2 regions of the Chlorobium sp. genome follow, and region 1 is predicted to be linked to the other one. Evidence: riboswitches for the same ligand, from Rfam matches in the RefSeq annotation. Region 1 holds a riboswitch; the other holds the start of a gene.
What was found. Region 1 has a riboswitch for cobalamin ahead of metE (5-methyltetrahydropteroyltriglutamate--homocysteine S-methyltransferase). Riboswitches for the same ligand answer to the same signal wherever they lie in the genome.
Positions count from the first base shown of each region.

Region 2: another riboswitch for cobalamin. It lies ahead of WBP50_RS06630 (vitamin B12-dependent ribonucleotide reductase); the one in region 1 lies ahead of metE (5-methyltetrahydropteroyltriglutamate--homocysteine S-methyltransferase).

Region 1 is NZ_JBAWHG010000009.1:13,815-19,183, forward strand. It holds gene WBP50_RS01050 (ribonucleoside triphosphate reductase) at 1-374, opposite strand, end outside; gene metE (5-methyltetrahydropteroyltriglutamate--homocysteine S-methyltransferase) at 415-2,748, opposite strand; cobalamin riboswitch at 2,881-3,071, opposite strand; gene WBP50_RS01060 (ABC transporter permease) at 3,245-3,991, opposite strand; gene WBP50_RS01065 (ABC transporter ATP-binding protein) at 3,988-4,842, opposite strand; gene WBP50_RS01070 (hypothetical protein) at 4,839-5,045, opposite strand.
Region 2 is NZ_JBAWHG010000040.1:46,687-52,055, reverse strand. It holds gene WBP50_RS06630 (vitamin B12-dependent ribonucleotide reductase) at 1-3,208, opposite strand, end outside; cobalamin riboswitch at 3,427-3,696, opposite strand; gene WBP50_RS06625 (pentapeptide repeat-containing protein) at 3,849-4,910, opposite strand; gene WBP50_RS06620 (hypothetical protein) at 4,925-5,369, opposite strand, start outside.

The DNA of each region.
Region 1 (5,369 bases):
CTCTCCCTGACCCGCCAGTCTTCGAGGTCGAGATAGCTGTCGACCAGGTCGATGTTGGTGAAAATCTCCCTGGCGTCCCGCATGTACTGGTGCTGGTGCCGGTAGATGATATAGGCTTTGGCCGCATCGAACTCCCGGTGCAGAAAAAGCGTTTTTTCCACCGTATCCTGCATCTCCTCGACCGAGGGAATCCTGTCGCCCATCTCGCTCTCGAGCTGCCTGATGGCATCTCCGGCAATCCCCGCCGCTTTCGTACGGTCTGCCTTTCCGATGGCCCGCAAGGCGCGAAAAACAGCGTATACGATCTTTTCGGCGTCGAACGGCTCCTTTCGTCCGTCACGCTTGATCATCTCCCTGAAAACAGTGGCATCCATGGCAAATATCCTGTTGCGATTAATAAAATCCTTTCTCCTCTCAGCGGCCGACCTCCATTCGATCGCGCAATGGCAGATGCCGCCGAAGCTTTCTGGCGGCCTGAACCATCCGCCTGATCGCGGGACGAACCTCATCCCAGCTCCGTGTCTTCAGACCGCAATCGGGATTGACCCATATCTGCTCCGGCCCGAAAAACTGCAGCACCCTGACCAGCAGCTGCTGCATCTCCTGCGTCGACGGAATCCGGGGGGAGTGAATATCGTAAATACCGGGGCCGAGCTGGTTCTGATAGCCGGAGGCCGCGAAAGCGGCCAGTACCCCCATATCGGAACGGGCCGTCTCTATGGTCAGCACGTCGGCATCCATCCGGACGAGGGCGTCGAGAATGGAGGCGTAATCGGCGTAGCACATGTGCGTATGTATCTGGGTTGCGGGAGCGACGCCGCCTGAGGCAAGGGCAAAGGCCCTGACAACCCATTCCAGATACTCCTGGCGCAAGGAGTTCCGGAGCGGCAACCCCTCCCGGACTCCCGGCTCGTCGATCTGAATGATGCCTATCCCGGCCATCTCGAGATCGAGAACCTCATCGCGCAGGGCAAGAGCCACCTGCATGGCGGTCTCATGCAGCGGCTGGTCATCCCTGACGAACGACCATTTCAGGATCGTCGCAGGACCGGTCAGCATCCCCTTGACCGGCTTCGTCGTCAGGCTCTGTGCATACACCGTCCACTCGACGGTCATTGGCCCTTTCCTGCTGACGTCGCCGTAAATGACCGGAGGCTTCACGGCTCTGGTCCCGTAACTCTGCACCCATCCGTTTGCCGTAAAGGCCACCCCGTTGAGGTACCCGGCGAAATATTCCACCATATCGGTGCGCTCGAACTCTCCGTGAACCAGAACATCGAGGCCCGCCGACTCCTGCCACGCAATCGCATCGGCGATAAGCTCCCTTACTGCCGACTCGTACTCCTCCAGGGAAAGAGCACCCTCCCGGTACCGCCTGCGCAGCGAACGAAGCCGGGGCGTCTGCGGCAGCGAGCCGATCATCGTGACAGGAAGGAGCGGCAGATGCAGCAGCTCCTCCTGAATGACCGCCCGCTCATGAAAGGGTTCAGGCCTGCCGACCTTCCGACCGGCAAATGCCTCGACCCGTCTGCATACCTCCTCGTTGGAAAGAAACGGTGAATGCGCCCGCTCGTCCGACGCCTTCAGATGGTCGGAAAGCGCATGGAAAGCCCCGTCCGAAACCTCTTCGCCCATAAGATCGGCAAGCAGCCGGATTTCATCGAGCTTCTGGCGCGCAAAGGAAAGCCATGGCCTGAGAAAACCCGGCAGCGGACCGTTTTCGGGCTCGAGCTCGAGATCGTATGGAACATGCAACAGCGAGCACGACGAGGAAACCATGACGCGCTCTCCGCCAAGCGACTTTACGGCCAGACCGAGCAGGCCGAGAGACTCTTCGAGCCTGCCTTTCCAGATGTTCCTTCCGTCGATGAGCCCGAGCGAAAGGTTCATGGCTGCGGGAAGAAGATCGAAGAGAAGCGGAAGATCAGGAAAGCCGCGCAGGGTATCGACATGCAGGGTATCGACCGGCAGTGAGAGCGCCGTCCGGAGATTGTCGCCGAGACCTTCGAAATAGGTGGCGAGCAGAAAATGCATATCCGGAAAATGCTGCTTCAGATACCGGTAGACCTCACGGTAAGCCTCGCGCGTTTTCCCGTCGAGATCGGTTACCAGAAAAGGTTCGTCGAACTGCAGCCAGAAACAGCCGGCATGGCGCAAATCCTCGAGAATAGCCACATAAACCGGAAGCAGGCGCTCGATGAGATCGAGACGGTGAAAGCCCTCCCCTTTCTCCCGTCCGAGCAGGAGATAGCTCATCGGCCCGATCAGGACCGTCTTCGGCGCAGCCACCCCGAATGCTTTGGCTTCGAGAAACTCTTCGACGGCTTTCCGCGAAGAGTAGCAGAAGTGCTGCGTTGCGGTGAATTCCGGAACAAGGTAGTGGTAATTGGTATCGAACCATTTGGTCATCTCCATCGCCTTCACGTCGAAACCGGACTGCTGGTAGCCCCGGCACATGGCGAAGTAGAGATCGAGATCGGAGAGATGCTGCCGGAGTGGCGCGTAGCGTTCAGGAACCGCGCCGAGCATGAAGCTCATGTCCTGAACCTGATCATAGAGGGAGAAGTCGTTGCTCGGTATCAGGTCCATTCCGGCATCCTGCTGAACCTTCCAGCGATACTGTTTTTCGTCAAGCGAAGCTGCAAGCAGGGCCGTTTCGTCGAGAGCGCCCGACCAATAGCGTTCGCAGGCTTTTTTCATGCCTCTGGAGGCGCCGATACGAGGATAGCCAAGTGCGTGTGTAAGCATACGTCTGTGGTGTGTTGACCAACCGTTTTGTACGCTTACGCGGGAAAAGAATCGTAGGAGGGATAGAAGCCTGCAGGAAGAAGCACCTGAAGCCGTAATCGCTCATAAATGCTTTGTTCCGCGAAAGCATGTTACAAGAAAAGAAGCGGGACAGGTCTCCTGGCTTGCCGGTTCTGCAGCACCTTCCCATTCCGCATCGTTCGGAACAGTGGTATAACGCTGCACAACACTCGGTCGGCTTTACAGTTGCGCGTCAGCTCACGATTTTCACGTGATTCCCTATTAAACCCTTTTTATGGGGTATCCAGCTTCATCAGTAAAAAAAGAACAGTTCAAACGAATGTAAAAAAATAATTCAATAACCGTCAACGATTTTAACGCCGTGCAGGATTGACCGCATCCACCACCGCCACGCTTCCGGCTCCTGCTCACCGCCCACCACTCACTGCTCACGATCTTCACCCATCAGCCTGTTCAGCAAAACCCGTCCGCAGATTCATTCGCCGTAGTTACTGATCAATCGCGTCCCGACCACAAGAAAAACAAGCGTGTAGACGCCCATCGCCAGCAAGGAGACGAGTGCCGGGGTATCGAACGAGGTCTTGCGTATCAGGATATTCGTATGGCTCAGCGGAAACAGGTAAATGAACCACTTCAATACCACAGGAACTCGGTCCAGCGGGAAAAAGGTGCCGCTGAAGAACGACATGGGAAGAATCAGGAAATTGTTGTACGTCGAGGTTTCTTCATGACTTTTGGCCACCATGCCGATAATCACGCCAAGACAGGCAAACATGAAACAGTTCAGCAGGGTAGCCAGAAGCAGAAACGGGGTCAGGGTGAACGAACCGTGCAGAAACAGGCCCATGCCGATCAGGAGCGAGGCGGCGAAAAGCCCTTTGACCATGCCGGCAAGAACCTCGCCAAGCATGATGCCGCCTGCTGTAATCGGGGCCTGAACGAGCACCTGAAAGGTCTTGAAATAGACCCGGTTCAGATTAAGGGCTCCGGCGATCCAGCTGTATGAATTGGTCATGGAGCTCATGGCGACCAGTCCGGGAATCAGAAAAGCAAGATAGTCCCCGCTGGAAAGATGCACGTTGCGGCCAAGACCGAAACCGAAAACGATCAGGTAGATCAGCGGCACCATCATGGCCGACACCAGATAACTCACCTTCAGCAGCTTTCTCTTAAAAAGCAGCATTTCCCTCAGAAACACGGGATACCAGCCGGTCAGGTTCATTCGATTCGTTCTCCGGTCAATTTTATGAAAACATCTTCAAGATTGGTTTTTCTTACCGTTCCGCCATTTTCCAGACCGCAGACGATTTCATGCGCCTCCTCCCGGCTGTTGGCGGAATGCTGAATCAGGTTGCCGGCATCGTCGATCTGGTCCACGGCATAGGCTCCGACCATGTTCATCAATGCCGATGGCGTGTCAAGGACCATCAATTGGCCCTTGCGCAGAATCCCGATGCGGTCACAGAGCATTTCCGCCTCTTCGATGTAATGGGTAGTCAGAAAGACGGTTCGGCCCGATTTTCCGATTTTTCGGACAATCTGCCATAGCTGGCGTCTGATCTGCGGATCGAGACCGATGGATGGTTCGTCGAGAAACAGGACTGCCGGATCGTTCAGGAGCGCACGGGCAACCATCAGACGGCGTTTCATGCCTCCGGACAATCCGCTGACAAGAGCATCACGCCGGTCAAGCAGCTCCACATCACGGAGAGCCTCACCGATTCGCTGCCGGAGATTGTCAATCCGGTACAGTTTCCCATAAATCCGCATGTTCTCTTCGACCGTCAGTTCACGGTCGAGATTGTTTTCCTGCGGAACGATGCCGATCAGCGATTTGATCTGAAACGACTTGCCGCCGACATCATCTCCGCCGATGGCCGCACTGCCGCTGTCGGCGCGCGTAAGACCGGTCATGATGCGTATCAGGGTGCTTTTTCCTGCGCCGTTCGGCCCTAAAAGCCCGAAAATTTCGCCTTTTCCAATCGTAAACGACACACCGTCAAGAGCCTGAACGCTTCCATAACGTTTGCGAATGTCGTCGATCCGGATCATGTTCACTTCAGATGCTCTCATTCCTGGTCATGTTGATGCGGGTTCACTATTTCCACAATCGTTTCGGCTCCGCCGGGCAGCAACAGGATCACCGCCATGAGCAGCGGGATAAACAATCCGGCCCATGAATTTTTTAACATCGAGGCCATACCGTCGAGCGATTTAAGCGGACCGCGCGTCATGCCCGGCAGATAGTTTCCCGCCCCGGCCTTCCTGCCACTCAACTGTTTCTCCAGAGAGGAAAACTGGTCAGTGTATTACCTTCAAGGGCAAACGATTCACAGGCAAATGTTTCACAGGCAAACCATCGGCAGTTGCCCATATCCGGACAGACATCAAAGCAGGAAAGATCAATCCATGCGGCCTGAAACAGTAACGGCGGATAATTCCGGAGGGAAGAGCATCCGGTACCGGCGCCGATCGTCAGAAAATGCACCGGCAAACCGAACGGCGGCCCGAATGAATGGTTTTGCACGAAAATGGTGAAGTGTCTCAGAAGCGGTTCGAACAGCCAGTTGCGCATCGCCCGTCGCAATGCACGAAACCAG
Region 2 (5,369 bases), on a different contig from region 1:
GCGGCACCTCGTCGACAGCCTTGACATGCACGAAATCCTTGCGACCGAGATAGTCGTAGCCGATCGAGCGGAACACGTAATCGAGAATCGAGGTGGAGTTCTTGATGGCATTGTGACCCTGCACCGCACCGGCGGGTTCGAACCGGGTGAAGGTGAAGCTGTCCACAAGCTCTTCGAGCGGCATGCCGTACTGCAGGGCCTTGGAGGCGAGCACGGCGAAACAGTTAAGGAGACCCTTGAACGAAGCGCCCTCCTTGTACATGTCGATAAACACCTCCCCGAGCGAGCCGTCTTCGTACTCGCCGGTACGGAGAAACACCTTGTGGCCGCCGACGTAGGCTTCACGGATATACCCCTTGCGCCGCTTGGGCAGCATCCGGCGCTCCGAGCGGTGATAGACCCGCTCGACAATCCGCTCCTGAACTTCCCTCGGGCCTTTTGTTTCGTCGAGCGTCTCTTCGTTGCCGAGCATGATGATCTCGTCGAGGTCCTTGTAGCTTGAAATGTTGAGCGGCTGCGAGAGCTTCGAACCGTCACGGTAGATGGTGATGGCCTTGACCATATGCTGCCAGGCGGCACGGTATACGTCGCCGATTTCGGCAGTTGTGGCCGAGCCCGGCATGTTGACAGTTTTCGAGATGGCTCCGGAAATGAAGGGCTGTACGGCGGACATCATATGGACATGGGCCATGTGGGTGATATAGCGCTCCCCTTTTCTGCCGCACCGGCTGGCGCAGTCGAAAACCGGCAGGTGTTCGAGCTTCAGATGGGGCGCCCCTTCGATGGTCATGGTGCCGCAGATGTAGTCGTTGGCGACTTCGCTGTCCCGTTCGGTGGCCCCGAGCGCCTGAAGCATGTCGAAATCGGGACTGTTGAGCTGTTCGTCGCTGAATCCCAGCGACTGGCAGAACTCCTCGCCGAGTATCCACTTGTTGAAGGCGAAACGGATGTCGAAAACGGTTTCGAGCTGCAACTCGACCTGCTCGATCTTCTCGTCGGTAAATCCCCTGCTCTTCAGCCACTGGCGGTTGATGGCGGGGCATCCGGCAAGCGTGCCGTGACCCTTGCAGTACTTTTCGATATCGTCGATCTGCGAGTCGGTGTAGCCGAGCCGTTCGAGAGCCTTTTGCACCGACTGGTTGACGATCTTGAAGTAACCGCCGCCGGCCAGTTTCTTGAACTTGACGATGGCGAACTCGGGCTCGACGCCGGTGGTGTCGCAGTCCATCACCAGACCTATCGTGCCGGTAGGGGCGATGACGCTGACCTGCGCGTTGCGGAAGCCGTGCTTTTTGCCTTTCTGCAGGGCTTCATCCCATATTTTTCCGGCAGCCTCGAAAAGGTCGGCCGGACAGTATTCGCTGTCGATGCCGCGGGGCTTGACGCTGAGTCCCTCGTACTCCTCCTCCGAATTGTTGCGGGCGGCACGGCGGTGGTTGCGGATGACGCGCAGCATCTCTTTGGAATTGGCCGCGTAGCCGGCAAACGCGCCGAGATCCTTTGCCATTTCAGCCGAGGTCACATAAGCCTGACCGGTCATGAGCGCGGAAATCGCGCCGGCCAGGGCGAGGGCCTTGGGCGAATCGTAAGGAATGCCGAGCACCATCAGCACGGTACCGAGATTGGCGAAGCCGAGACCGAGCGTGCGGTACTCGTAGCTGAGACGGGCGATATCCTTCGACGGGAAATGCGCCATCAGCACCGATATCTCCAGCACCACAGTCCAGAGTGCCGAAGCGTGCAGCAGCTCCCTGACCCTGATCTTTCCGGTCGATTCATCGACGAAGTGAATCAGGTTGAGACTGGCCAGATTACATGCGGTATCGTCGAGAAACATGTACTCGGAGCACGGATTGCTTGCATTGATCCTGCCGCTCTCCGGACAGGTATGCCACTCGTTGATGGTGGTATCGAACTGGAGGCCGGGATCGGCGCATTTCCATGAGCTCATGAGAATTTTTTCCCAGAGGTCGCGGGCTTTCACGGCTCTTGCGGTTTTGCCGGTCGTACGCTCGCGGAGCACCCACATATCGTCGTTTTCGACGGCTTTCATGAAGGCGTTGGTGACCCTGACGGTGTTGTTCGAGTTCTGGCCGCCGACGGTCTGGTAGGCTTCGGATTCGTAATGCGTATCGTATTCGTCGAAGTCGAGGGTGGTGTAACCCTGATCGACCAGGGCAAGCACCCTGAGGATATAGTTCATCGGCACGGCCCGCGAAAGAGCGTTCCTGATGAGAAGCTGCAGCTTCATGTTTTCGGAACGGTCGGAGCCGTTGGCAATGGCTTCGTCGACAATCGCCTTGAGAAAACGGGAGCAGATCCTCGAACCGGCCACCAGTGAAGCTACCTTGTCCTCTTCACGCGCCTTCCACTCGATGAAGCGCTCCACGTCCGGGTGGTCGATATCGACAATCACCATTTTGGCCGCGCGACGGGTGGTTCCGCCGGACTTGATGGCTCCGGCCGCCGAATCGAATATCTTGAGAAAGCTCATCAGCCCCGAAGAGCTGCCGCCGCCGCTGAGTTTTTCGCCGGATGAACGCAGGTTCGAGTAGTTGGTGCCCGATCCACTGCCGAACTTGAACACTCTCGCTTCGCGCACGGCAAGATCGAAAATGCCCCCGTCGTTGACCAGATCGTCATTGACCGACTGGATGAAACAGGCATGGGCCTGGGGACGGGAATAGGCGTCTTCGGACTCCCTGGTCTGGCCGGTTGCCGGATCGACATAGAAGTGCCCCTGAGCGGGTCCGTCGATGCCGTAGGCGAAGTTCAGTCCGGTATTGAACCACTGGGGAGAGTTGGGTGCGCCCATCTGGCGGAGCAGCATATAGGCGACCTCGTCGTAGAAAGCCTGCGCGTCGTCGGGCGAATCGAAATAACGGTTCTTTTCGCCCCACTCCTTCCAGCATCCGGCAAGACGGTGCACGACCTCCTTGATGGAGCGCTCGCTGCCGGTTACAGGCTGGCCCGTTTCGTCGAGCACCGCGTTTCCGTCAGCATCACGCCGGGGTACCCCTGTCTTGCGGAAATATTTCTGGGCGAGAATATCGGCCGCCACCTGCGACCAGTGTTTCGGCACCTCGATATCGTTCAGTTCAAACACCTTCGAGCCGTCCGGATTACGCAGCACGGATGAACGGAGGGTGTACTCGAAACGGTCGTAGACGTTCTCTCCGGGAGAGGTAAACAGGCGGGCGATTTTCATATGAAGTCTCCAGAATCGATAAATGATTGTTGATAGGTAAACCCTTTATATTCAATAAGTTACCTTACCCGGACAACAAGCTTGCAAGCCATTGCTACTGTCTTTAGGGGGGCAATAGTATGGATAATATAACCTCACCATACTGACGAAAAAAGATCATGAAATAAAAAAAGATCAGACGGCTGAAAAGGTCACCCGGCTCTATTCCCGAAGCCGATCGGCGACAAGCAATTACGGCAGGTTTCCTGACTTCGACGGTTGCATCGACTTCCGACGCTTTTTCCTGCGGCATCCTTCCCCTGCTTTTCCCGTGGTATCTGGAATCGGCAGAGTGCATGCCCGCGAACCGCAACGACCATCCGGACAGAGCTGTCCGTATCGACTCACGGCAAACCATCTTACAGTTGCGGGTACAGTATACGATTCAGACGTACTTCCCTATTATCCGGCAGCATTACGCATCCGGCACCGTACTATCGAATGAATTGCTGAAGTGTAACGATTTTTCACCGGCAGGCAAAACAGGATGGTGATTTTCGGGCCATGGCACGAATTCCCCTGCAGCATCGATCGAACTCCGGAGAGCGTTCAACACCAAGAGCCTGATAATGCCCGACCCCGACCGCTCCCTGTCAATCCCTCACCGCTCTTTTTCCTCCCGCAGGAGGGTGGCGAGTGCGGCGATCTCCGCAGCCTGCGCTTCAACGGCATGGGCGAGACGCTCCATGTCGGAGCGCCGCTCCCGTTCGGTTTCGGCGTCGAAAAGAATCGGCTTCTGAAAGCCGGCGGAAAGCCTGAAAATCCGCAGGCAAAGCCTGAAAAGCATCACATAGAAAACCGGCAGCAGCCATTCGCCGAGCACGACGGGAAGCTCCTGGTAGTGACTGACAACCCCTGCCCAGTCGCCGGAAAACAGCGCATCCCACTTGACGAAAAAGTAGAGATAGACCAGCGGATGGAAACTGAGAAAAAACCGCAGGATTTTCGACTGACGGCGGACCTCCGGATTCTGCTCATATTTTGAAAGCACCCAGGGGAAATGCCCGACGGTCATGACCGAACGGCGGTCGTTGAGATAGCGCGCACCCTGCAGGGCCGAGTCGATGAAGGTAGCCACAAGACTCAGGAGGCCGGTCGAGAGCAGGGCGGCAAGAAAGGCATAGCTGAGGTCATCGAACTTGAAGGAGCCTGACAGGTACGGAAGGGATATCGATTTCGGCCGGATGACGATGAACAGGAGGCCGATGCCGGCAAGGATCATGGAAAAGGTATGGAGTTTTCTGGCCTGCCGGAGACTCTCGATCACCGCCTCGGCATTGGACCCCTGCATGGAGTTTCCCGGAGGATCGAGACGCATGAGCGCCGCGGAATCGGTCGGGGCGGAATAAAAACCGTTGACGCCGATATCGCACCCCAGCAGGGTTTCGTACCGGGTATTGATGTCGATCGTGCTTTTGCTCAGCCGGGCTCCTCCAAGATCCGCACCATCGAGATCGGCCCCCCTGAGATCGGCTCCGCCGAGGTCCGAATCCCGCAGATTCGCTCCGGAAAGACTCGCGCCGCTCAGGTCGGCATCACGGAGGTCGAAGCCCTGGAGATCCGCGCCCTGGAGGTCCGGATACGCCATGCCATTCTGACGGCGCCACAGGTTCCATGAGGCGACTCCCCGCAGGAGAACCGAAAGCTGTTCCTGGCTTGCCATGTTTTAGGTATTGATCAGCAGGGGTTCTTTCCGACGTAGCGAAGAATGGCCCTGAAGAGCGACGCGCTGTGAATGACCTGCGTATAGGTCTCGGCCTGGGTCATGTTGCGGTTCTCTTTTCTGATCTTCCGGCCAAGCCTGCGGGCGGTTTCGGCAACCCGTGCGATTTCGCGGGCAAGATCCTCCTCGCTTTCGATACGGATATCGTACATGCTCCGCTGGATATAGCCGATATTGTTCAGGGCGTTGCATTCGATAATGCCGTCGTTGACGCCGTGGCGCTCCCTGTTGAAGTCGTCGTAGACGGTATTGTGCAGCGGCATGGAGAGATCGCCGGCATAGTGGGCGCAGAACACGAGCGGATAGTCGGCATACTTGCCGGTCGCACTCAGCTTTTTATAGTCCCTGACGGAACCGATAATCGCCCCGTAAAGGTGCCCCTCTTCGTCATCAGGCAGG